Regions from separate parts of the Arthrobacter sp. P1_D12 genome, predicted to be linked through region 3. Evidence: riboswitches for the same ligand, from Rfam matches in the RefSeq annotation. Region 3 holds a riboswitch; each other region holds the start of a gene.

Region 1 (7,081 bases), on a different contig from region 3:
GTGATGCTGCCTGAAGACGTGGACGAAGCAGGTTTAGCGAGTTGGGCCGTAATCTGATCCGTCCATTCGTCGACTGCCGCCCAGTCCCGCAAATCCCCAAATCGGCCGCCGGTGAGCCTGAACAACACCCGGAGCGGTGCCGGCATCTGGCCGGCCTGGTAGACGCCGGAGAAGAGTTTGTGGCCTCGAAGCGGAACTTCTTTGATCAGGACTTCTGCCAGACGTTCCTGTTGCATTGCCGCGCCGCGCCGGCGAATGGGCTTAGGCAGCGCATCCGCCATCCCTACACTGAAGGCCCACACGGGCCGACTGGCCAGCTCGCGGGCATGGTGTTTGAAGAACAGCAAAGCCGGGGGCAGCCAGGCCTGGTTGTGGACGGCGCTGCCGACGACGACAGCCTCATAGCGGGAGAGGGCCCCTACGTCCTCCACGGACCGGCACTCCACCTCGCCCAGTGCACCCGCCATGCGGGATGCCATATGTTGTGCCATCTCGCGGGTGGACCCCAAAGCGCTTGCATACGCAATAAGAACAGTCATCAAGAGGCCTCCGGTCTTCCTTCCTCCAGCCTTATGTAACCTGCGCGCGCGGGGTCGTGCCATAAGTCCCGAGATGGGCCCGGAGCCTCTCATCGAAGAGACTGTTAAGGCCAATGCCCGGCGCGAGCATTGGCCTTAACAGTCTCTTCGATGCGGTTGGGGCGTTTAGTAGCCGGAGGTACCGATGAAAACCTGGATGAAGGCGAAGAAGATCGTCGCGACGACGGCGACGTACAGCAGCGCCGTTATGATCCAGCCGGAGTCGCCGATCACCTTGGTGGGACCGGCGGGCAGGGCAATCACGCCGTGGGAGATGTTCCGGACGCTCACCCAGACGAACAGCGGGATCATCACGGCCCAGACGATCATGCAGAACGGGCAGAGGATGTGGATGGCGTACAGGGCCTGGGACCAGAGCCAGACCACGAACGCGAAGCCAAGCGTCACGCCCGCCTGTTGCCCCAGCCAGTACCACCGGGAAAACCGGGCGCCGGCCAGGATACCCATGGCCGTGGTGATGATCACGGCGAAGGCGACGATTCCGATGAACATATTGGGGAAGCCGAACACGGAACTCTGCGGTGTCTGCATGACCTGGCCGCAGGAGATCCACGGGTTCACGTCGCAGACCGTGACGTGGTTCGGGTCCTTCAGGACCTCCAGTTTCTCCAGCACCAGGGCCCCGGATGCGAGCCAGCCGATGACGCCGGTGATCAGCAGGAGCCAGGCGAACGGGCGGTCGCGGGTCATCGTGGGAAGGGGCCGCGCCGTGGGGGCCGGGCCGGAACCCGGTTGGTGCACGGTCGCGTCGCCGGCAGTGCTGGAGATGCTGGGCATGGAAATTGAGTCCTTTTTTAGTCGTCTTGACCGGGTGCTTCTTGCCCCGATTGTAACGCCGGAGGCTGAGCAGCGCCGGAGAACGGCCCCGCCGGCCGCGCCCGGCCGCACCTGCTGCACTTCCGGTCCCGCCTGCCCCTGCTTTCACGGCTCCTGTGAGACAATGATCGTGGCTGGAACCCGATCCACATCCGGATTCCGGTCCGGCGATTTTGTTTCAAGACCGCCAATGATGAGCAGGGAGCTGCGGATCCTCTGATTCCAGCTGTCCCGCAATGCCATTGGACGGCACCTGGTTGTGGCGTGTAGGTCAACGGGTTCCAAAACAATCTCGCCGGCCCTCCAGGGCTGCCGCACCCCACTGCCGGTGCGAACCTGAGGGTATTCAATTGACTTCTGTCAATGCCTGCGGGTGTTGACGCATATTTGCCCCCAAGGGGCGCCGAATGTGGCGGCGCATCAGGGGCAGGAGTGTCGCCACATATGGATAATGACCAGGTAGTAGCCGGAAATGAAGAACTAGTAGTCACCGGGGAAGCACAGGGAACTGCGGAAGCAGAGGCTCCGGTAGCGCCGAAGAGGGCCGTACGGACCCGCCGGAAGGCGCCCGCCGCCAGGGTCAACGCCGCGGAGGCGGCCGAGGCTGTTGCCGAAGCCGCGGCCCTGGCCGACGCGGCCGGTTCAGATGAGCCCGTCCGGGGCCGCCGTAAGCCGGCCAACGTCGAAGCAGCCGGATCTGACACTGTTGAACCCGAAGCTGCTGTATCTGAAACTGCTGCAGCCGAGACTGCGGCCAAGGCGCCCGCGCGGCGCACCCGGACCCGGAAAGCTGTAGCAGCCCCGGAACCGTTGCCTGCCTTCGCCGGCGACGCCGAAGCCGGCGCACCTGCCGCGGCTGAGGCCCCCGCAGCAGCTGGCACCGACGCAGCTGCCGCCGCAGAATCGGCCGCAGAGACGGTTGCAGAGAAGCCGGTCCGCCGCCGTGCCAGCCGTGCCAAGGCCGCCCCGAAGGCCGAAGAAGCACCCGCGGCAGTACTCCCGGCCGAAGAAGCCGCCGCTGCGGAAGCACCCACCGCGGAAACCGCCGCAGCCCAGCCTGAAGAGCCGGAAGCCCGCCCCGAGGAAAGCCCGGCCGCGTCGCTGTTCATGGAACCGGGTGCCCTCACTTCCGTCATCTTCCAGGCCCCGGACCTGAGCACTGTGGTGCGTCCGGCCCCCGTTGCCGCCGCAGCAGCTGAGCCCGAGGATGAGGAAGGCGACGAGGACGAGGACGCCGGCAACCGCCGTCGGCGCCGCAGCCGCGGCCGGCGCGGCCGCACCCGCACCTCTGCCGAGTCCGACACCGAGTCGGAAGGCACCGAAGAAGAGGGCGACGAAGGCTCCGAGGTAATCCTTGAAGACGGTGTGACCTCCCGCCGCCGCCGCCGCCGTCGCCGTGGAGACCAGGACCTGGAGCTGACCGGCGGGGAAGGCGACGATCCGCCCAACACGGTGACCCGCGTCCGTGCGCCGCGGGCCATGGCCGAGGCGCCGGTGAACAACCGCGTCACATCCGTCAAGGGCTCCACCCGCCTGGAAGCCAAGAAGCAGCGCCGCCGCGAATCCCGCGACACCGGCCGCCGCCGTACCGTCATCACCGAGGCCGAGTTCCTGGCCCGCCGCGAGTCCGTGGACCGCCAGATGATCGTCCGCCAGCGCGACGACAGAATTCAGATCGGTGTCCTTGAAGACGGCGTCCTGGCCGAGCACTTCGTGTCCAAGACCCAGCAGGACTCCCTGATCGGCAACGTCTACCTGGGCAAGGTCCAGAACGTGCTGCCCTCCATGGAAGCCGCTTTCGTGGACATCGGCCGCGGCCGCAACGCCGTGCTCTACGCCGGTGAAGTGAACTGGGAGTCCGTCAACCTCGAGGGCAAGCAGCGCCGCATCGAGAACGCGCTGAAGTCCGGCGACTCCGTGCTGGTCCAGGTCACCAAGGACCCGGTCGGCCACAAGGGCGCCCGTCTCACCAGCCAGATCTCACTGCCCGGCCGGTACCTCGTGTACGTGCCCGGCGGTTCCATGACCGGCATCTCCCGCAAGCTGCCCGACGTCGAACGCAACCGCCTCAAGCGGATCCTCAAGGACCGCCTGCCCGAGGACGCGGGCGTCATTGTCCGCACCGCGGCCGAGGGAGCTTCCGAGGAAGAGCTGACGCACGACATCAACCGCCTCCGCGCGCAGTGGGAAGGCATCGAGAGCCAGTCGACGTCCACCAAGATCCTCGCCCCCGAGCTGCTCTACGGCGAACCTGACCTGACCATCAAGGTGGTCCGGGACGTCTTCAACGAGGACTTCTCCAAGCTGATCGTCTCCGGCGAGGAAGCCTGGGACACCATCGAGGCCTACGTCACCTACGTCGCACCGGACCTCGTGGGCCGGCTCGAGAAGTGGACCAAGGACACGGACATCTTCGCGGCCTGGCGCATCGACGAGCAGATCCACAAGGCCCTGGACCGGAAGGTCTTCCTGCCTTCGGGCGGTTCGCTCGTGATCGACCGCACCGAAGCCATGACCGTGGTCGACGTCAACACCGGCAAATTCACCGGCTCTGGCGGCAACCTCGAGGAAACCGTCACCAAGAACAACCTGGAAGCGGCCGAGGAAGTCGTCCGGCAGCTGCGCCTGCGCGACATTGGCGGCATCATCGTGATCGACTTCATCGACATGGTGCTCGAATCCAACCGCGACCTCGTGCTGCGCCGCATGGTGGAGTGCCTGGGCCGGGACCGGACCAAGCACCAGGTGGCCGAGGTGACCTCGCTGGGCCTCGTGCAGATGACCCGCAAGCGGATGGGCACCGGGCTGCTGGAAGTCTTCGGCGAACAGTGCGAAACATGTGCGGGCCGCGGCATCGTCACCCACGACGAGCCGGTGGAGCACCGCCGCGCCAACACGGTCGCCGCGGAGCACTATGTGCCGCGCACCGAGGCGCAGCCTGCTGCCCGACCGGAACGCAAGAGCCGTCGCCGCGGCAGGGGAGGCCAGGGCGGAGAGACCGCGCCGGCCGCACCCGCGCCCGTCCACGCCGAACCCACCGAGGCCGAACGCCACGCCAAGGCCGAGGCCACCCGGGCCGCGCTGGCCAACATCGCTGCCGCAGCGCACGCCGCGCACCTGCACGACGGGGAAGCAGCCGCAGCCAGCGACGCCGGGGCCCGCCAGGCCGCCGTCGACGCCGTCACGCAGCTCGCAGCCGCCGACGAGGCAGCCGGCCGCCCCGCAACGGTGCTGACGTTTGGCGGCGAGCAGGTGGCCCTGCCCTTCGTCGAGCACGCGGAGGACGCGCCGTCACCGGCCCTGACCCTGGACCTGCTGACCGAGGCTTTCGCAAACCTGGGCGAAGCAGAGGCCGGCAAGCCGGACCAGACCGCCGGCCAGGCCGCCGGTCAGGCAGTGGCTGTTGCCGCACCGGAAGCCACGGCGCCCGAGGCGCCGGCGGCCGTCCGCGCTGCGGAGGCGCCGGCGTCACGCACGGCTGACACCACGACGCTGCGCGGCCGCCGCGCACGCCGCAACCGGAGTGCCAGCCGCGCCCAGGGTGCAGCCAACGAAACCTCCGTGGAGCACCGCGAGGCAACCCGGCCGGCCGCGGCCGGATCGGTCCACGAGGCCAAGGCTCCCGCTGCGGCCAGGCCTGCGTCCCTCCCGGCCGGCAACGAGCCGATCATCCTCGGCGTCGGCGTGCCGGCGTCGGAGCTGTAGTCCTCCGCGACTGACCACGTCCCCGTCCGGTCATTATTTCGACTGGTCGGGCTGCGGGTCCGGGTCAGGGCAGACGTAACATACGTCCGCCCGGGCCCGGGCCCGCTCGTGCGTTAACGGGTCCGCAGGGTGGCAGCGGCTAGGCTGGAACACTGACACGGGGTGCCGGGCATCGGGCCGGCTGAGATCCAGACCCGTTGAACCTGTCCGGTTAGCACCGGCGAAGGGATGTCTGCCTTGTCCGCGAGACCGAATCCGTCCGAGTTCCTCCCGCCCAATTTTCTGCACAGCGAGTCTCTGCCGACGCCGCCGCGCATTCCCCGTGTGCTGGCCATCGCCGGCTCCGATCCCTCCGGCGGGGCCGGAATCCAGGCCGATCTGAAGAGCATCGCGGCGAACGGCGGCTACGGCATGGCTGCCATCACCGCCCTGACAGCGCAGAACACCCAGGGCGTGCGTGCCGTCCACGTTCCCCCGGCGGCGTTCCTCACGGCGCAGCTGGACGCCATCAGCGACGACATCGGCATCGACGCCGTCAAGATCGGCATGCTCGGTGACGCCGCCGTGATCGACGCCGTCCGCGTCTGGCTGGAAAAGATGCGCCCCGCCGTCGTGGTCCTGGACCCGGTGATGGTCGCCACCAGCGGGGACCGGCTCCTGCAGGAATCCGCCGAGGCCGCCCTGCAGGGCCTCCTGCCGCTGGCGGACCTCATCACGCCCAACCTCGCCGAACTCGCCATCCTGCTCAAGGAGCCCGTCGCGGCCGACTGGTCCGAGGCCCTGGCGCAGGGCAAGCGGCTGGCCGCCCTGACCGGCACCACTGTCCTGGTTAAGGGCGGACACCTCCAGGGCGGCGGACCGGGGGACGGGCATGCCCACGACGTCGACGGCCACGACGCCGGCCACGACGCCGAAGCCGGCAACGGCGCCGCGGACGGCTGCCCGGACGCGCTGGTCAACACCGGCGGCCTGCTCGGCCAGGAAACGGTGGTGGTGCCGGGGGAGCGGATCGCGACGCGCAACAGCCACGGCACCGGCTGCTCCCTGTCCTCGGCCATGGCCACCGTGCAGGCCCGGGTGGGGGACTGGGAAGCGGCGCTGCGCGAAGTCAAACCGTGGCTGCTGGGCGCGCTCCGAGAAGCCTCGGCCCTGGACGTCGGCACCGGCAACGGCCCGGTCCACCACTTCCACCACCTCCAGCACCTCCAGGGCGGGCAGGCCCTCAAAGACGGCCAGCGCGGCCAGCACCGCCCGGCCGGGCACGGTCCTGCGGCGGGGGAGTTCGCCGCAGCCCTGCGCGCAGGAGCCGCGGGCGATCTTGAGGCGATCTACGCCCTCGACTTCGTCCGCGGACTGGCCGACGGCACCTTGCCCGAACACGAGTTCGCGTACTACCTCGCCCAGGACGCCATCTACCTCAACGGCTACTCCCGGGTCCTGGCCCGGGCCGCGGCGATTGCCCCCACCGAGGCCGAGCAGTTGTTCTGGGCCCGTTCGGCGCAGACCTGCCTGGAAGTCGAATCCGAGCTGCACCGGTCCTGGCTTAGCGCCCGCCCCACGGCCTCCACCCTGGGCCCGGTCACGAAAGCGTATGTGGACCACCTGCTGGCCGCCTCGGTCTCCGGCAGCTATGGCGTCCTCGTGGCGGCGGCGCTGCCCTGCTTCTGGCTCTACGCCGAGGTCGGTTCCACGCTGCACCGGGAGTTCCTGGCCGGCGGCGCCCCCTGGGAGCACCCCTACGCCGGCTGGCTGCGGACCTACGCCGACGAGGACTTCGCCGCCGCGACCCGGCAGGCCATCGCGTACACGGACACGGCGGCCGGGCGGGCATCGGAGAGCGAGCGGGAGGCCATGGCCCTGGCCTTCCGGCAGTCATCGCGCTACGAAGTGGACTTCTTCGACGCGCCGCGGCTGTACGCCTGACGCGAGCTGGTCCGGACTACCGGTACGATGGTGGGGCA
Region 2 (7,081 bases), on a different contig from region 3:
TGGTGGGATTCGACGCCGGCAACCTTGAGCCGGTCGGCCAGGGCCGCGACGTCGTCGCCGGAGGGCACCTCGATGAGGACTTCACCCAGGCCCAGCGTGTCGCGCCGGGGACCCGCGCCGCGGCTGTTCCATACGTTCATGGCCATGTGGTGGTGGTAGCCGCCGGCCGAGACGAACAGCGCCTGGCCGTGCCAGCCCGCGGTCTTTTCGAAGCCGAGCGTGCCTACATAGAAATCATGCGCCGACTGGACGTCGCCGACCTGCAGGTGGACGTGCCCGACGCCGGCGGCGGCCTGGCGCTGGCCTGCCACGGACTCCTCGGTCAGGTATTGCTGCAGGTAGCGCTGCGGCGGCAGGGCGAGACTGTCCATGACGACGTTCTTGCCCTCCCAGGACCACGCCGCCCGCGGCCGGTCCCAGTACAGCTCGATGCCGTTGCCTTCGGGGTCGTTGAAGTAGAACGCCTCGCTGACGAGGTGGTCCGCGCTGCCCGTGAAGGACTGGGGCTCGTACTGGGCCGCGGTGGCGATGGTGGCCGCCAGGGAGTGCTGGTCCTCGAAGAGGAGGGCGGTGTGGAAGAGCCCGGCCTCGCCACGGGAAGGAAGAAACAGGTCCGGGGCAGGCGCCAGATGCACCAGCGGCTTCTGCTGGCGCCCAAGGTAGAGCCCGCCGTCCTGTTCGGCCACAGTCTCCAGGCCGAGGGCGCGCTGGTAGTAGTCGGTCATCAGCTTCATGTCGCCGACCTTGAGCATCACGGTGCCCATGGTGAGTTCGGCAGGAAGGAGGTCTTGGGTGCTGGCTTCTGCGGTCATGACAACGCTCCGTGGATTTGTTAGCCGCCGGCCTTCGGCGACTCTATATAAAGCTAAATTACTTGAAGCTTCAATTTATTCCTCATGACCGCCTGGCGCCCGGTCCACCGGCAGCCCACGCAGCACGATATGCCGGATCTGGCGGAGCGTGGCCGGATTGCTCCGCGGATCCTCGGCGGTGACGAGGACATCAGCACTTGCCCCTTCACCGATGGACTCCGCGCCGAGCCAGGTCCGCGCCGACCAGCTCGCGGAGTCGAGGGCGGCAGCGGCGGCAAGGCCGGCGGCGTGCAGGGCCTGAATCTCGTCCACGATCCTGCCATGGCTGATCACGCTGCCGGCGTCGGTACCGGCGTAGATTGCCACCCCGGCCTCGTGGGCTTCGAGGATCCGCTCTGCCCGGCGCTCCCACAGCCAGCGCATGTGGGCTGCGTAGCGGGGGAACTTGGCCGCCGCCCGGGCGGCGATGTCCGGGAACGTGGCGATGTTGATCAGGGTGGGCACGATCGGAACACCCTGTTCGAGGAAGCGCGGCAGGTGCCGCGGCAGCAGCCCGGTGGCGTGCTCGATGCAGTCGATCCCGGCGTCGAGCATGTCATCGAGGGTGTCTTCGGCGAAGCAGTGTGCGGTGACGCGGGCCCCCTCATCGTGGGCGGCCCGGACGGCGTCCTTGACCGTCCGGGCGGGAAAACTGGCGGCGAGATCGCCGGCGTCGCGGTCGATCCAGTCCCCCACGAGCTTGACCCAGCCGTCGCCCGCGCGGGCCTGCTTCCGCACGGCCTCGACGAGATCCTCCGGCTCGACCTCGACGGCCAGGCCCGGCAGGTAGCGCCGGGTCCTCGCGAGGTGCCGGCCCGAGCGGATGATCCGGGGAAGGTCCACGCGTTGCTGGAGCCAGCGTGTGTTGTGGACGGCGCCCGCGTCGCGGACCAGGAGCGTCCCGGCGTTGCGGTCCGCCAGGGCCTGGAATTCCGCGGTGTCCTCGGTAACGTCCCCGCCCGGGCCGAGGCCGATGTGGCAGTGTGCGTCCACGAGACCGGGCATGACCCAGCCGTCCAGCACGAGCTCCGGCGCGGCCGCGGGCCGGCGAAAGGTCAGCCTGCCCTCCACCGACCACAACCCGTAGCAGACCTGGTTCGCCGCCGTGAGGATGGGCCCGCTGAACTCGATGATGCTGGTCATGGCCTAAAGCCTAATCCGCATGGCAATCCGCGGGCCCAGATCATCGAGCCCCAGCTGCGCTTCGTGGATCCGCAGGGCAGCCAGCGCCTGCCCGGGCCGGGCGATTTCCTCGAACCCGCAGCCCGCGTAAAACGGCGCATTGAACGGGACGCCGGCGAAGGTGCAAAGCGTCATCCATGAATAGCCGCGGCCCCGGGCCGCATCGAGGGCCGCCTCCACCAGGGACCGTCCGATCCCCCGCCTGCCAAAGTCCGGCTGCACGGAGAGTTGCTCCAGATGGGCCTGGCCGCCGAGTTCGTCAACGCGGGCAAAGCCTACGGGCGGAGTTCCGGCGACAAGTATGAACAGCGGCTCGACCGGCGCCGTCAACTGCGGAGCCGGGAGCGGCCGGTTCCCCAGTTCCTCTATGAGGACGGCGTCTGCTGCGGCCTCGAAAGCCGGCAGCGCCGGGAGATCTTCCGGCGTCGCGGTCCGGATGCGGGGCAGCGCCTTGGGCAGAGTCACCGTGCCACGTTAACACCGCGGCCCGCCGCCCGCGTCACACTCGACGGCCGGCCGGAGGTGCGTGGTAGCTTCGTCTACGACCACACGGGTGCCCCTGCAGGGGCTGAGATCGGGCTGACGCAGCCTGCGACCGTTGAACCTGTCCGGGTAATGCCGGCGAAGGAAGTGAGTATTTCCGTGAACTCCCAAGTGACACAGCACAGCCCTGCCCACAATGAGTCAGCCCCCACTGGGCCAGCCCAGCACGGGTCTGCCCAGCACGGGTCTGCCCCAAGCCAGCCTCCGGCCCCCACACAGTCGCTGAAGTCCCACTCGCTGGCCTTCAGCACGGACCCGGAGCACGGCATCCGCGTGCCGGTGACCGAGATAGCCCTGGAACCCTCCCCGGGCGGCGTCCGGAACCCGCCGTTCCGGGTCTACCGCACTGCCGGCCCGGGCAGCGATCCCGTCCGCGGCCTCGAGCCGTTCCGCACCCCCTGGATTGAAGCCAGGGCGGACACCGAACCCTACGCCGGCCGCGAACGGGAGCTGCTCGACGACGGCAAATCGGCGGTGCGCCGCGGTGCGGCGTCGGCCGAGTGGCGGGGCGGCCGGCCGGTGCCGCGCCGCGCCGTTGAGGGCAGGACCGTCACGCAGATGCGCTACGCCCGGGACGGCGTGATCACCCAGGAAATGCGGTTCGTCGCGCTGCGGGAGAACTGCGATGTGGAGCTGGTGCGCAGCGAGGTGGCCGCGGGCCGCGCGATCATTCCCAACAACGTCAACCACCCCGAATCCGAGCCGATGATCATCGGCAAGGCGTTCCTGGTGAAAATCAACGCCAATATCGGCAACTCCGCCGTGACCAGCTCCATCGCCGAGGAGGTCGACAAACTCCAGTGGGCCACGCAATGGGGCGCGGACACCGTCATGGACCTCTCCACCGGGGACGACATCCACACCACGCGCGAGTGGATCATCCGCAACTCCCCCGTCCCCATCGGAACGGTCCCGATCTACCAGGCGCTGGAGAAGGTCAACGGCGAGGCCAATGCCTTGACCTGGGAGATCTTCCGGGACACCGTGATCGAACAGTGCGAGCAGGGCGTGGACTACATGACCATCCACGCCGGCGTGCTGCTGCGCTACGTGCCGCTGACGGCCAACCGGGTCACCGGCATCGTGTCCCGCGGCGGCTCCATCATGGCCGGCTGGTGCCTGGCGCACCATCAGGAGAATTTCCTCTACACCCACTTCGACGAGCTGTGCGAGATCTTCGCACGCTACGACGTCGCGTTCTCCCTGGGCGACGGGCTGCGGCCCGGCGCGACGGCGGACGCCAACGACGCGGCACAGTTCGCCGAACTGGACACCCTGGCCGAACTCACCCAGCGGGCCTGGGACTTCGATGTGCAGGTCATGGTGGAGGGCCCCGGGCACGTGCCCTTCCACCTCGTCCGGGAAAACGTGGAACGCCAGCAGGAACTCTGCAAGGGCGCCCCGTTCTATACGCTCGGGCCGCTCGTCACGGACATCGCACCGGGCTACGACCACATCACCTCGGCGATCGGCGCCACCGAGATCGCCCGCTACGGCACCGCCATGCTCTGCTACGTCACGCCCAAGGAACACCTCGGGCTGCCGAACAAGGACGATGTGAAGACGGGCGTGATCACTTACAAGATCGCGGCCCATGCCGCGGACCTCGCCAAGGGCCACCCCGGCGCGCACGAACGCGACGATGCGCTGTCCAAGGCGCGGTTTGAGTTCCGTTGGCGGGACCAGTTCGCGCTGTCCCTGGACCCGGTCACGGCCGAGGCCTTCCACGATGAGACGCTTCCCGCGGAGCCGGCCAAGACAGCCCACTTCTGTTCGATGTGTGGTCCGAAGTTCTGCTCCATGCGGATCAGCCAGGATATCCGGGACGAATACGGTTCAGCTGATTCGCAGGCGGCCCTGGCGCAGATGGCGGCCGGAATGCGGGCGAAGAGCAACGAGTTCCTCGCCTCGGGCGGCAAGGTCTACCTGCCGCAGCCCTCGGTGGGAGGACGCGCAGCTTCCTAGGAGGCCCGGGCGTGCTGGTGCCGGCTGACCTCGGCGATGTAGGAGCGGATGGCCCGGTCCCCTTCGGCTGAATCCTGGGGCCGGTGCCCTCCCGGCGCCGTGCGGTGCAGGGCGCCGGTCTCGCGCAGGTAGCCGGCGATTTCCTCATACAGCGGTTCCCAGCCGCCGGTCAGGACCAGGGTCGGCACCCCCGGCACGATCTGCAGCGGGGCTTCCCACGGCGGCGCCTGCAGGCGGAGCCGGCGCGCAGCCCGGAGGGCCTCCGGCGTCGTGGCCCCGGGGGCGTCCGCCGCGAACGCGCGGCGGATGAACTCCCGCTGGAAGTCGTCGTCGCTGAGGTTGTGGCGGACGTCGAAGAGCGGCTGCATCAGGGCCCGGTGCGCGGCGGTGGCCGGGAGCTCCGCGGTCAGGGACAAGCAGGCCGGTTCCACCAGGGTCAGCGACTGGACGAGGTCGGGCCGTTCGACGGCGGCCATCATCGCCGCGATCGCGCCCTGCGAATGGGCCACCACGTGGCCGCCAGCCTCGCCGCGGCCGTCGTCTGCCAGCGAGGCGAGCACGATGGCGGCGTCGGCGGCGAAGTTGGATTCGAGCGGTTCCGCGACGGCGTCAAACCCGTGCCGCCGCAGGAACAGGGCGTCGTAGTCCAGCGCCATTCCGTGCTGTTTTGGCCACGCGGCGGCGCCGAAGCTGCCGTCCCCGTGGACGAAGACTACGCGCTGCTTGAACATTGTCTAACCCTATGGCACTCCAGTGCTGATGCCGCCGGCGACACAGTGCCGGCGGCCGTCAGCACTTATGGCTACTTGCTGCCGCCGAGGAACTTGTCGAAACCCTTGGGCAGGTTCAGCTGGGACGGATCGAAGTCGGCGCCCTGCTGGCCGAACGACGCGCCGGTGGGCAGCGCCTTGGGGCCGGCGGCGCGCCGGGCCTCGGCGTCGCGCAGTTCCTGCGCCGCCTTGGCCGGGTTGCCGGAGCGGGCCTTCTTCTTGGGCGCGGATTTGGCTCCCTTGCGGGCTCCGCCCCCGCCGCCCATGCCGGGCATTCCCGGCATGCCGGGCATCCCGCCGCCGGCGGCCATCTTCTTCATCATCTTCTGGGCCTGGGCAAAACGTTCCAGCAGTCCGTTGACCTCGGAGACGTGCACGCCGGAACCGCGGGCAATACGGGCCCGGCGGGAGCCGTTGATGATCTTCGGAGCCACGCGCTCGTGCGGGGTCATCGAGCGGACAATGGCCTCGACGCGGTCGATCTCGCGCTCGTCGAACTGCTCCAGCTGCTGGCGGATGTTCTGCGCGCCCGGCATCATCATGAGCATTTTCTTCATGGAGCCCATGTTGCGGATCTGCTGCATCTGGGCGAGGAAGTCATCGAGGGTGAAGTCTTCCTGGTCGGCGAACTTCTGCGCCATCCGGGCGGCTTCATCCTTGTCCCAGGACTTCTCGGCCTGCTCGATCAGGGTGAGGACGTCACCCATGTCGAGGATGCGCGAGGCCATGCGGTCCGGGTGGAAGAGCTCGAAGTCGTCCACGCCTTCGCCGGTGGAGGCGAACATGACCGGCTTGCCGGTCACCGACGCGACGGAGAGCGCGGCGCCGCCGCGGGCGTCGCCGTCGAGCTTGGAGAGCACGATGCCGGTGAAGTTGACGCCCTCGTCGAAGGCCAGGGCCGTGTTGACGGCGTCCTGGCCGATCATGGAGTCGATCACGAACAGGACTTCGTTCGGGACGATCGCGCGGCGGATCTGGCGCGCCTGCTCCATCATGTCGGCGTCGACGCCGAGACGGCCGGCGGTGTCCACGATCACGACGTCGTGGAGGGTGCGCTTGGCTTCCTCGACGCCGGCGCGGGCGACGGCGACAGGGTCGCCGGCAGGGTGGTCCAGCTCGGTGGACGTGGCGCCCGGGTGCGGGGCGAAGACGGGCACGCCGGCGCGCTGGCCGACCACCTGCAGCTGGGTGACGGCGTTGGGGCGCTGGAGGTCGCAGGCCACCAGCATCGGGCTGTGGCCCTGGGACTTGAGCCACTTGGACAGCTTGCCGGCCAGGGTGGTCTTGCCGGCGCCCTGGAGGCCGGCCAGCATGATGATGGTGGGTCCGGTCTTCGCCAGGCGGATCCGGCGGGTTTCGCCGCCGAGGATCTCGACGAGTTCCTCGTTGACGATCTTCACGATCTGCTGGCTCGGGTTCAGCGCCCCGGAGACCTCGGCGCCGAGGGCACGCTCGCGCACGCGGCCGGTGAACTCCCGGACGACGGGCACAGCGACATCGGCGTCCAGGAGGGCACGCCGGATCTCCCGGACTGTGGCGTCAACGTCCGCCTCGGTCAGGCGGCCCTTGCCACGCAGATTCTTGAAGGTTGCTGTCAACCGGTCAGAGAGTGAATTGAACACGCGCCGTGCACTTCTTTCAGTGGATCTACAGGTGGCGGCCGGTGCGGCACGCCAGCGTCGCGACTGGTATTCGCCTGGACGAACCGCCTCGACAACAGGACTCGACTATCTAGGGTACCAAGATGCGCCTTCAAGATGGCATGCTGGC
Region 3 (7,081 bases):
CGCGAGTCACGTCCGCCGGTGCGGCTGCCCTCGCGGGCGCCGTCACGGCTGCTCGTGCGGCTGCCTTCACGGGCGCCGTCACGGCTGCTCGTGCGGCTGCCGTCCTTTGCGCCGTCCCTTCCGCTGTCCTTTGCGCTGGTGCGCGAGTTCTTCTTGCCGGTCTCGCCGAGGTCTTCGAGGACCTCCGCGTCGACGCCGGCCAGCACACGCTTGTCGCGCGGCAGCCGGCCCTTGGTGCCTGCAGGGATGTCGAGTTCCTCGAACAGGTGGGGCGAGGACGAGTAGGTTTCCACGGGCTCGGGGTAGCTCAGGCCGAGGGCCTTGTTGATGAGCCCCCAGCGCGGCATGTCGTCCCAGTCAACAAAGGTCACGGCGGTGCCCTTGTTGCCGGCACGGCCGGTGCGGCCCACGCGGTGCAGGTAGATCTTCTCGTCTTCGACGCACTGGTAGTTGATTACGTGGGTGACGTCGTCGACGTCGATGCCGCGGGCGGCGACGTCGGTGGCAACGAGGACGTCCACCTTGTTGTTGCGGAAGGCGCGCAGCGCCTGTTCGCGGGCGCCCTGGCCGAGGTCACCGTGGATGGCGGCCGCAGCAAAACCGCGGTCCACCAGTTCCTCGGCCACCTTCGCGGCGGTGCGCTTGGTCTTGGTGAAGATGATGGTCCGGCCGCGTCCGCGGGCCTGCAGGATGCGGGCTACCACTTCCACCTTGTCCATGCTGTGGGCACGGTAGATCAGCTGGCGGATGTCGCGCTTGGTCAGGCCCTCGTCGTCCGGGTCCGCGGCGCGGATGTGGGTCGGCTGGGTCATGTAGCGGCGGGCCATGGCGATGACCGGGCCGGGCATGGTGGCGGAGAACAGGAGCGTTTGGCGGACCGCGGGCGTGCCGGCGATCAGGGTCTCGACGTCCGGCAGGAACCCAAGGTCCAGCATCTCGTCGGCTTCGTCGAGGATGACGATCTTGACGTTCTTCAGGCTCAGGTGCTTCTGCTTGAAGAGGTCGATCAGGCGGCCGGGGGTGCCGACGACAACCTCGACGCCGTTCTGCAGCGCCTCGACCTGCGGCTCGTAAGCGCGGCCACCATAGATGGTGGCGATGCGGGCGTTGCGCTTCTTGGCGGCGTTTTCGAGGTCCTTGGCTACCTGGACGGCGAGCTCGCGGGTGGGCACGATCACCAGGGCCTGCGGGGCGCCGGGAACGGCCAGTTTGTCGAAGCCGGCGTCGTCGCGGCCGACGACGCGCTGCAGCGCCGGGATGCCGAAGCCGAGCGTCTTGCCAGTACCGGTCTTGGCCTGGCCGATGATGTCATGCCCTGCCAGTGCGACCGGCAGGGTCATGGCCTGGATCGGGAAGGGGTGGGTGATGCCGGCGTCGGCCAGGGATTCCACGATGTCCGCGCGGACATTGAAGTCGGCAAAGGTCTTCTCGGCAATCTCGTGCGGCTTTTCGTCCGAGATGATGGTCTCTTCGGGCTCGATGGTCTCCGTGCCGGACTCATCGGTCAGAAGCTGGTGCGTGTGCAATTCACTCACAGGGGAGTTTCCTTATTCATTTTGGGCTGCGCTGCTTGCTCAACGGGGCCGGCCATGGCGGCCGTTCCGGAGCACGCTCAGGCGCGCAAGCAATTCCAGTGGAAGCCGATCGCGGGCTATCTAAATGCTGGCACTGGGGACCAGCGGGTGTATCTCAAGATCGCGTAGGGGCGGGCTTGTTGAATTCGAAAATCATGGAAATCAACGACCGGGCATCCATTTCTACCTCTTCAGTCTAGCTGTACAAGGCGCGGATCCTCGACTGGGCGGGTGATTGCGCCTCGGAAGGTGACCGGGAGGGCGGCCGGCAGCGCTGGCTGGCGACGGCGTGGGGACGGCCCGCGGACCGCCAGCGGGCCGTCAGCCCACGAGCTCCAACTGGATTTCCCGCGTGGCGATGTCCGAGGACACCACCCGGACCCGGACTTTGGTGCCCGGTTCCAGCTCGCCGGGGCAGCGTGCGGTCACGGCGGGCTCGGCGATCTGGACGATCCCGGACGGGCCGTTTCCGTTGCCGTTGGTCTTCCCGTTGCCGTTGCTGGTGCCGTTGGTGCCCTTGGCCGGCTTGGGACCGGAGATGACGACAGCGTCGAATTCCTGGCCGATGTGGTTGACGAGCAGCGCCGCCTCAACGGTGTCCAGCGACAGCCGCTCCAGTTTCGCGGCCAGCTGGTCCGAGGTGCCCATGATGGCAGGGAGGGACGGCAGCGCCTCCCGGGCCCAGGCAGGAACTTCGGTGCCGTTGCTCAGGGCCTCGCAGATCACCAGCACGAAGCGGTCGACCAGCCGCCGCAACGGTGCCGTGGAATGGGCGTAGGCGGCGCCAATGGCGGCCTGGACGGCGGCGTTGGGCACTGTGCCGTCGAAGGGTGTGTATCCGGCACCGCGGAAGAGCATCCCGGCCGAATGCACAATGGCCAGCTGCCGGGGGTCCGTCGGGTCAAGGGTCCGCAGGTACTCGCCGTAGCGCATTTCCCCGTCCCAGGGCTTGCCGAGGGCGTGGGTCTGCCGGTGGAAGTGGCGCAGTGACGCCTCGTCCGGGGCGGGCATGGTGCGCAGGATGCCGACTTTGCCCTGGAGCATGAGCGCCGCGGCGGCCATCCCGGTCATGAGTGAAATCTGGGCGTTCCAGTCCTCCACCGGCAGCGGCGGGGCCGCCACGATCCGGTAGCCGCCGTCGGGCAGTTGCTGGATCTCCTGTTCCGGCATGTTCAGGCTCGCGCCGCCGCGCAGGCGTTCCAGTTCCACCCGTTTAATGCCTACTTCTTTCAGCAGCTGCAGCACGGGCGACGCGGTGCCGGCGTCGAGCTCGGCCTGCACGCCCTTGTAGTTGAGCTTCGCGCGGCTGCGGACCTGTGCCCGGCGCACGAGGACCGAGGCGACCTCTGCCGCGGCGTCGAGCTCGAACTCCCAGACGAAAGCAGCGCACAGCTGCCCGGCGAGCAGGCTGCCGGCGGCCTCGCTGATGATCTCCGGATGCAGCGGAATCCGGCCGTCCGGGGTGTAGAAGGTCTGGCCGCGGCGCCGGGTCTCGGCGTCGAGCGCCCCGCCCGGGGCGACAAAAGAGGGGACGTCGGCGATGGCATAGAAGACCTTGTAGCCGCCGTCGCTCCGTTCGATAAAGAGGGCCTGGTCCAAGTCGGTGGACGACGCCGGATCGATGGTCACGAACTCGACATGCGTGAGGTCAAGGTCCGGGAGCTTGTGCTCGGCCACTGCCGCCTCCGCGTCGCGCAGCACAACTTCGGGGAACGGGCCGGGCAGTTCCAGCGTGGTGCGCAACGCCTTGAGGGCCCCGGCAAGCTGGTTCTGCTGCTCGTGGACACTGGGGGTCAGGCGATGATGGGACACGAAAATCAGGGTAGCCCGATTTCCGCTATTAGTCTTGGATGATGAGCGCAACTGCGGACGATCCGGCCCTCTACAACAGCTTCATCGCCGACCTGCTGGGAGTCTTGGCGTACGGCGAGCTTTCCGCCTTCGAACGGCTGTCCTCGAGTGCCCGGTATTCGCCCACGCTGCATGACCGTGCGGTGCTGGGCAGGATGGCGGTGGTCGAGTTCCAGCATTACGAACTCGTCCGAACCCGCCTCGAACACATGGGCTTGGATACGGAGGCCGCCATGCTGCCGTTCCAGCCCTCGGTGGACCACTTCCACGAACGCACGCGCCCGTCGGACTGGTACGAGGCCCTCATGAAGGCCTACGTGATCGACACGGTCGCCGCGGACTTTTACGGCGTCGTGGGCCGGTACGTCGACGCCGCGACCCGTGAGTTGATCGGGCAGGTCCGCTCCACCGGTGAGTCCACGGCCGTGCTGCAGGCCCGCCTCAAGGCGGCCCTGGCCGATGACCCCCGGCTCGCGTCGCGCCTGGCGCTGTGGGCCCGGCGCCTGCTGGGGGAGGTCCTGAACCACGCCCAGCGTGTCAGCGCTGAGCACGCGTTCCTCGGCGGACTGTCGGGGCTGGACGACGCCGGCGCCCGGGCGCTGGTCAACGGCCTGGCGGCCGAACTCGCAGCGAATCACGCGCGCCGGATGACGGAGCTGGGTCTCGCCGGATAGTTTCAGTGCCGGCCGGTATTACGGGCCGGGGACCTGCTTAGGATGCGGCGGCGTCCAGCGCCGCCAGCAAGGCTCCGGCCGCGTGGGCCGGATCAGCGGCGTCGGTGATCGCCCGGACCACGACGATCCGCCGGGCACCGGCATCGACTACCTGCTCCACGTTACTGAGGTCGATCCCGCCGATCGCGAACCACGGCAGCAGGCTTTCGTTGACCTTGCCGGTTCCCTCCGTGTCCGCCCCGCCGATCGCCTGGGCGGCGTAGCGCACCAGATCGAGGCCGACGGCGGCGCGTCCGGGTTTGGTGGGCGTCGCCCACACGGGGCCAACACAGAAGTAATCGAGTCCTTTGCGGCCGGGCGCGGCAGCGATGGCGGCGTCCACCTGCTTCGGGCTGTGGGTGGACAGGCCGATCACGGCATCCTTGCCGAGAAAGCCGCGGGCGGCGTCGAGCGAAATGTCCTTCTGACCGACATGGAACACCGGAGCCCCGGACAGGGAGGCGATGTCCGCCCGGTCATTGACGGCCCACAGACGCCCGTGGCGCTGCGCTGCGGTGTGCAGGACCTCCAGCAGTTCCAGCTCCTCGGAGGCCTCGAGCGACTTGTCGCGCAACTGGATGATGTCCACGCCGCCGGCGAAGGCGGCGTCCACGAAGTCCTCGAAGTCGCCGCGGTCCCTGCGGGCGTCGGTGCAGAGATAGAGGCGGGCGGTGGTGTGGAGAGGGTCCTGGCTCATGGGACCAGCCTAGTTCCTCTAAACTGGGCGCATACCGCGGGAGCCCGCAGCAGCCATGTCGCCGCTGCCCGGCTGAGAGGGCGTCAGAGCCGACCGCTTGACCTGATCCGGCTAGTACCGGCGTAGGGAAGGAATTCTTCATGGGCACACGAGCAGGCCGTGCGGCCGGAGCCGCAAATGACGCCGCCGCCCAGGTTTGTGACACAGGGCCCGGTACCGCAGAGGGAATCATCGCGGGGGATTCGACTGCCGACGTGGCCGTGATCGGCGGCGGGGTGATCGGCCATGGCATCGCGTTCGAGGCCATCCGCTCGGGCCGATCCGTGGTCCTGATCGATGATGCTCCCGGCAGCGGAGCCAGCTGGGCCGCGGCCGGCATGCTGGCCCCCGTCAGTGAACTGCACTACCAGGAGGAGCAGCTCCTGGAACTGATGCTTGAGGCCTCCCGGTTGTGGCCAGGATTCGCTGCGGCTCTCGACGCCGGTGCCGCCGGCGCGGATTCCCCGGCGGGTACCGGCTACTTAACGACGCCGACCCTGGCGGTGGGGGCCGACGCGGCGGACCGGCGCGCGCTCGCGGACTTGAGGGAAGTCCAGCAGGCGTGCGGCCTGGCCGTGGAGCCACTGACAGTGCGCGAGGCACGCACCCGGGAGCCCCTGCTGAGTCCCGGCATCTCGTGTGCCTTCGAGATCCCGGCCGACCACCAGGTGGACCCCCGCCTGCTGATCACCCGGCTCGCGGGCGTGCTCGGTGCGGAAGGCGGCAGCTTCGTCCGGCGGCGCGCGGCAGGCCTGCTGTGGCAGGACGGACAGGTGGCGGGTGTGCGGCTGGCCGGCGGCGGTTCCGTGCGGGCAGCGGAAACCGTGGTCGCCAACGGGCTCGGCGCCGCCGGGCTCGAGGAGCTGCCCGCAGGACTGGCGCTGCCGCTGCGCCCCGTCTACGGCGACATCCTCCGGCTTCGCGTGCCCCCGCATCTGCAGCCGCTGCTCACGGCCACCGTGCGGGGCATGGTGCGCGGCGTCCCGGTGTACATCGTCCCCCGCCAGGACGGCACCGTGGTGATTGGGGCCACCCAGCGCGAGGACGGGCCGTCGGACCCCCACGCGGTTTCGGCCGGCGGCATTTACCAGCTGCTGCGGGATGCCCAGCAGCTGGTGCCCGCGGTCGCCGAGCTGGAGCTGCTGGAAGCCACGGCGCGGGCCCGGCCCGGCACACCGGACAACGCCCCGCTGTTGGGGCGGGTCGCACGACCGGACGGCGGGGACGTCCCGGGGCTCATCATCGCCACGGGATTCTTCCGGCACGGCGTCCTGCTGACCCCCGCCGCTGCAGTCGTGTGCCGGCAACTCATGGACTTCACGCCGGACCCGCGCTGGGCCGGGTTCCGCCCCGACCGTTTTTCCCGCATCCCGGATACGTCCGGGGACAGCCCCAAGAAGGAAGCAGCATGAACATCCGACTCAACGGAACGGAGCAGAGCGTCGCCGACGGCGCCTCCGTCTCCACACTCGTCAGCCAGCTCACGGGCCGGAGCATCGGCCCCGACGGCCGCGCTGCCGACGGGCGGAAGCTCGGTGTCGCCGTGGCCCGCAACGCCGAAGTGGTGCCGCGCAGCCAGTGGCACGCCACGGCGCTCGCCGACGGCGACGACGTCGAACTTGTCACGGCAGTCCAGGGAGGATGACCAGCATGAACGAGACGACGTTCGCAGGAACACAGGCCGTCCCCATGACCGGTGCGGTGGCCGATCCGTTCGTGGTCGACGGCGTAAGGCTCGGCTCCCGCCTCATCATGGGAACCGGCGGTGCGCCGAGCCTGGACGGGCTCGGGGCGGCGCTGGTGGCGTCCGGGACGGAGCTGACCACGGTGGCGATGCGCCGCTATTCGCCGGCGGAGACGGGCTCGCTGTTCCAGCTGCTCGAGGACCATCAGATCCGGGTGCTGCCGAACACGGCAGGCTGCTTCACCGCCAAGGACGCCGTCCTCACCGCCGAACTGGCGCGGGAGGCCCTGGAAACGGACTGGGTCAAGCTCGAAGTCATTGCCGACGAGCACACACTGCTGCCGGACGCCGTCGAACTCGTGGACGCAACCGAACAGCTGGTGGCCCGAGGCTTTAAGGTCTTCGCCTACACGAACGACGACCCCGTGCTTGCCCTCCGGCTCGAAAACCTCGGCGCGACGGCCGTGATGCCGTTGGGCGCCCCGATCGGCACCGGACTGGGCATCCTGAACCCGCACAACAT

Evidence for each region. A riboswitch is a leader RNA that binds a small molecule or an ion and turns the genes downstream of it on or off. The one in region 3 is predicted to bind thiamine pyrophosphate.
Region 1: another riboswitch for thiamine pyrophosphate. It lies ahead of AC1DZV_RS16875 (bifunctional hydroxymethylpyrimidine kinase/phosphomethylpyrimidine kinase); the one in region 3 lies ahead of thiO (glycine oxidase ThiO).
Region 2: another riboswitch for thiamine pyrophosphate. It lies ahead of thiC (phosphomethylpyrimidine synthase ThiC); the one in region 3 lies ahead of thiO (glycine oxidase ThiO).

The regions. Positions count from the first base shown of each region.
Region 1 covers NZ_JBFUAR010000023.1:73,109-80,189, forward strand. Annotated here, with positions in the region: gene AC1DZV_RS16860 (flavodoxin domain-containing protein) at 1-539, opposite strand, end outside; gene AC1DZV_RS16865 (vitamin K epoxide reductase family protein) at 705-1,376, opposite strand; gene AC1DZV_RS16870 (Rne/Rng family ribonuclease) at 1,860-5,120, shown strand; TPP riboswitch at 5,269-5,366, shown strand; gene AC1DZV_RS16875 (bifunctional hydroxymethylpyrimidine kinase/phosphomethylpyrimidine kinase) at 5,349-7,043, shown strand.
Region 2 covers NZ_JBFUAR010000010.1:24,223-31,303, forward strand. Annotated here, with positions in the region: gene AC1DZV_RS09385 (VOC family protein) at 1-812, opposite strand, end outside; gene AC1DZV_RS09390 (amidohydrolase family protein) at 888-1,994, opposite strand; gene AC1DZV_RS09395 (GNAT family N-acetyltransferase) at 1,998-2,498, opposite strand; TPP riboswitch at 2,573-2,680, shown strand; gene thiC (phosphomethylpyrimidine synthase ThiC) at 2,676-4,541, shown strand; gene AC1DZV_RS09405 (alpha/beta fold hydrolase) at 4,538-5,272, opposite strand; gene ffh (signal recognition particle protein) at 5,344-6,933, opposite strand.
Region 3 covers NZ_JBFUAR010000005.1:407,043-414,123, forward strand. Annotated here, with positions in the region: gene AC1DZV_RS06380 (DEAD/DEAH box helicase) at 1-1,535, opposite strand, end outside; gene AC1DZV_RS06385 (RNB domain-containing ribonuclease) at 1,896-3,386, opposite strand; gene AC1DZV_RS06390 (ferritin-like fold-containing protein) at 3,425-4,099, shown strand; gene thiE (thiamine phosphate synthase) at 4,137-4,835, opposite strand; TPP riboswitch at 4,862-4,982, shown strand; gene thiO (glycine oxidase ThiO) at 4,976-6,286, shown strand; gene thiS (sulfur carrier protein ThiS) at 6,283-6,519, shown strand; gene AC1DZV_RS06410 (thiazole synthase) at 6,525-7,081, shown strand, end outside.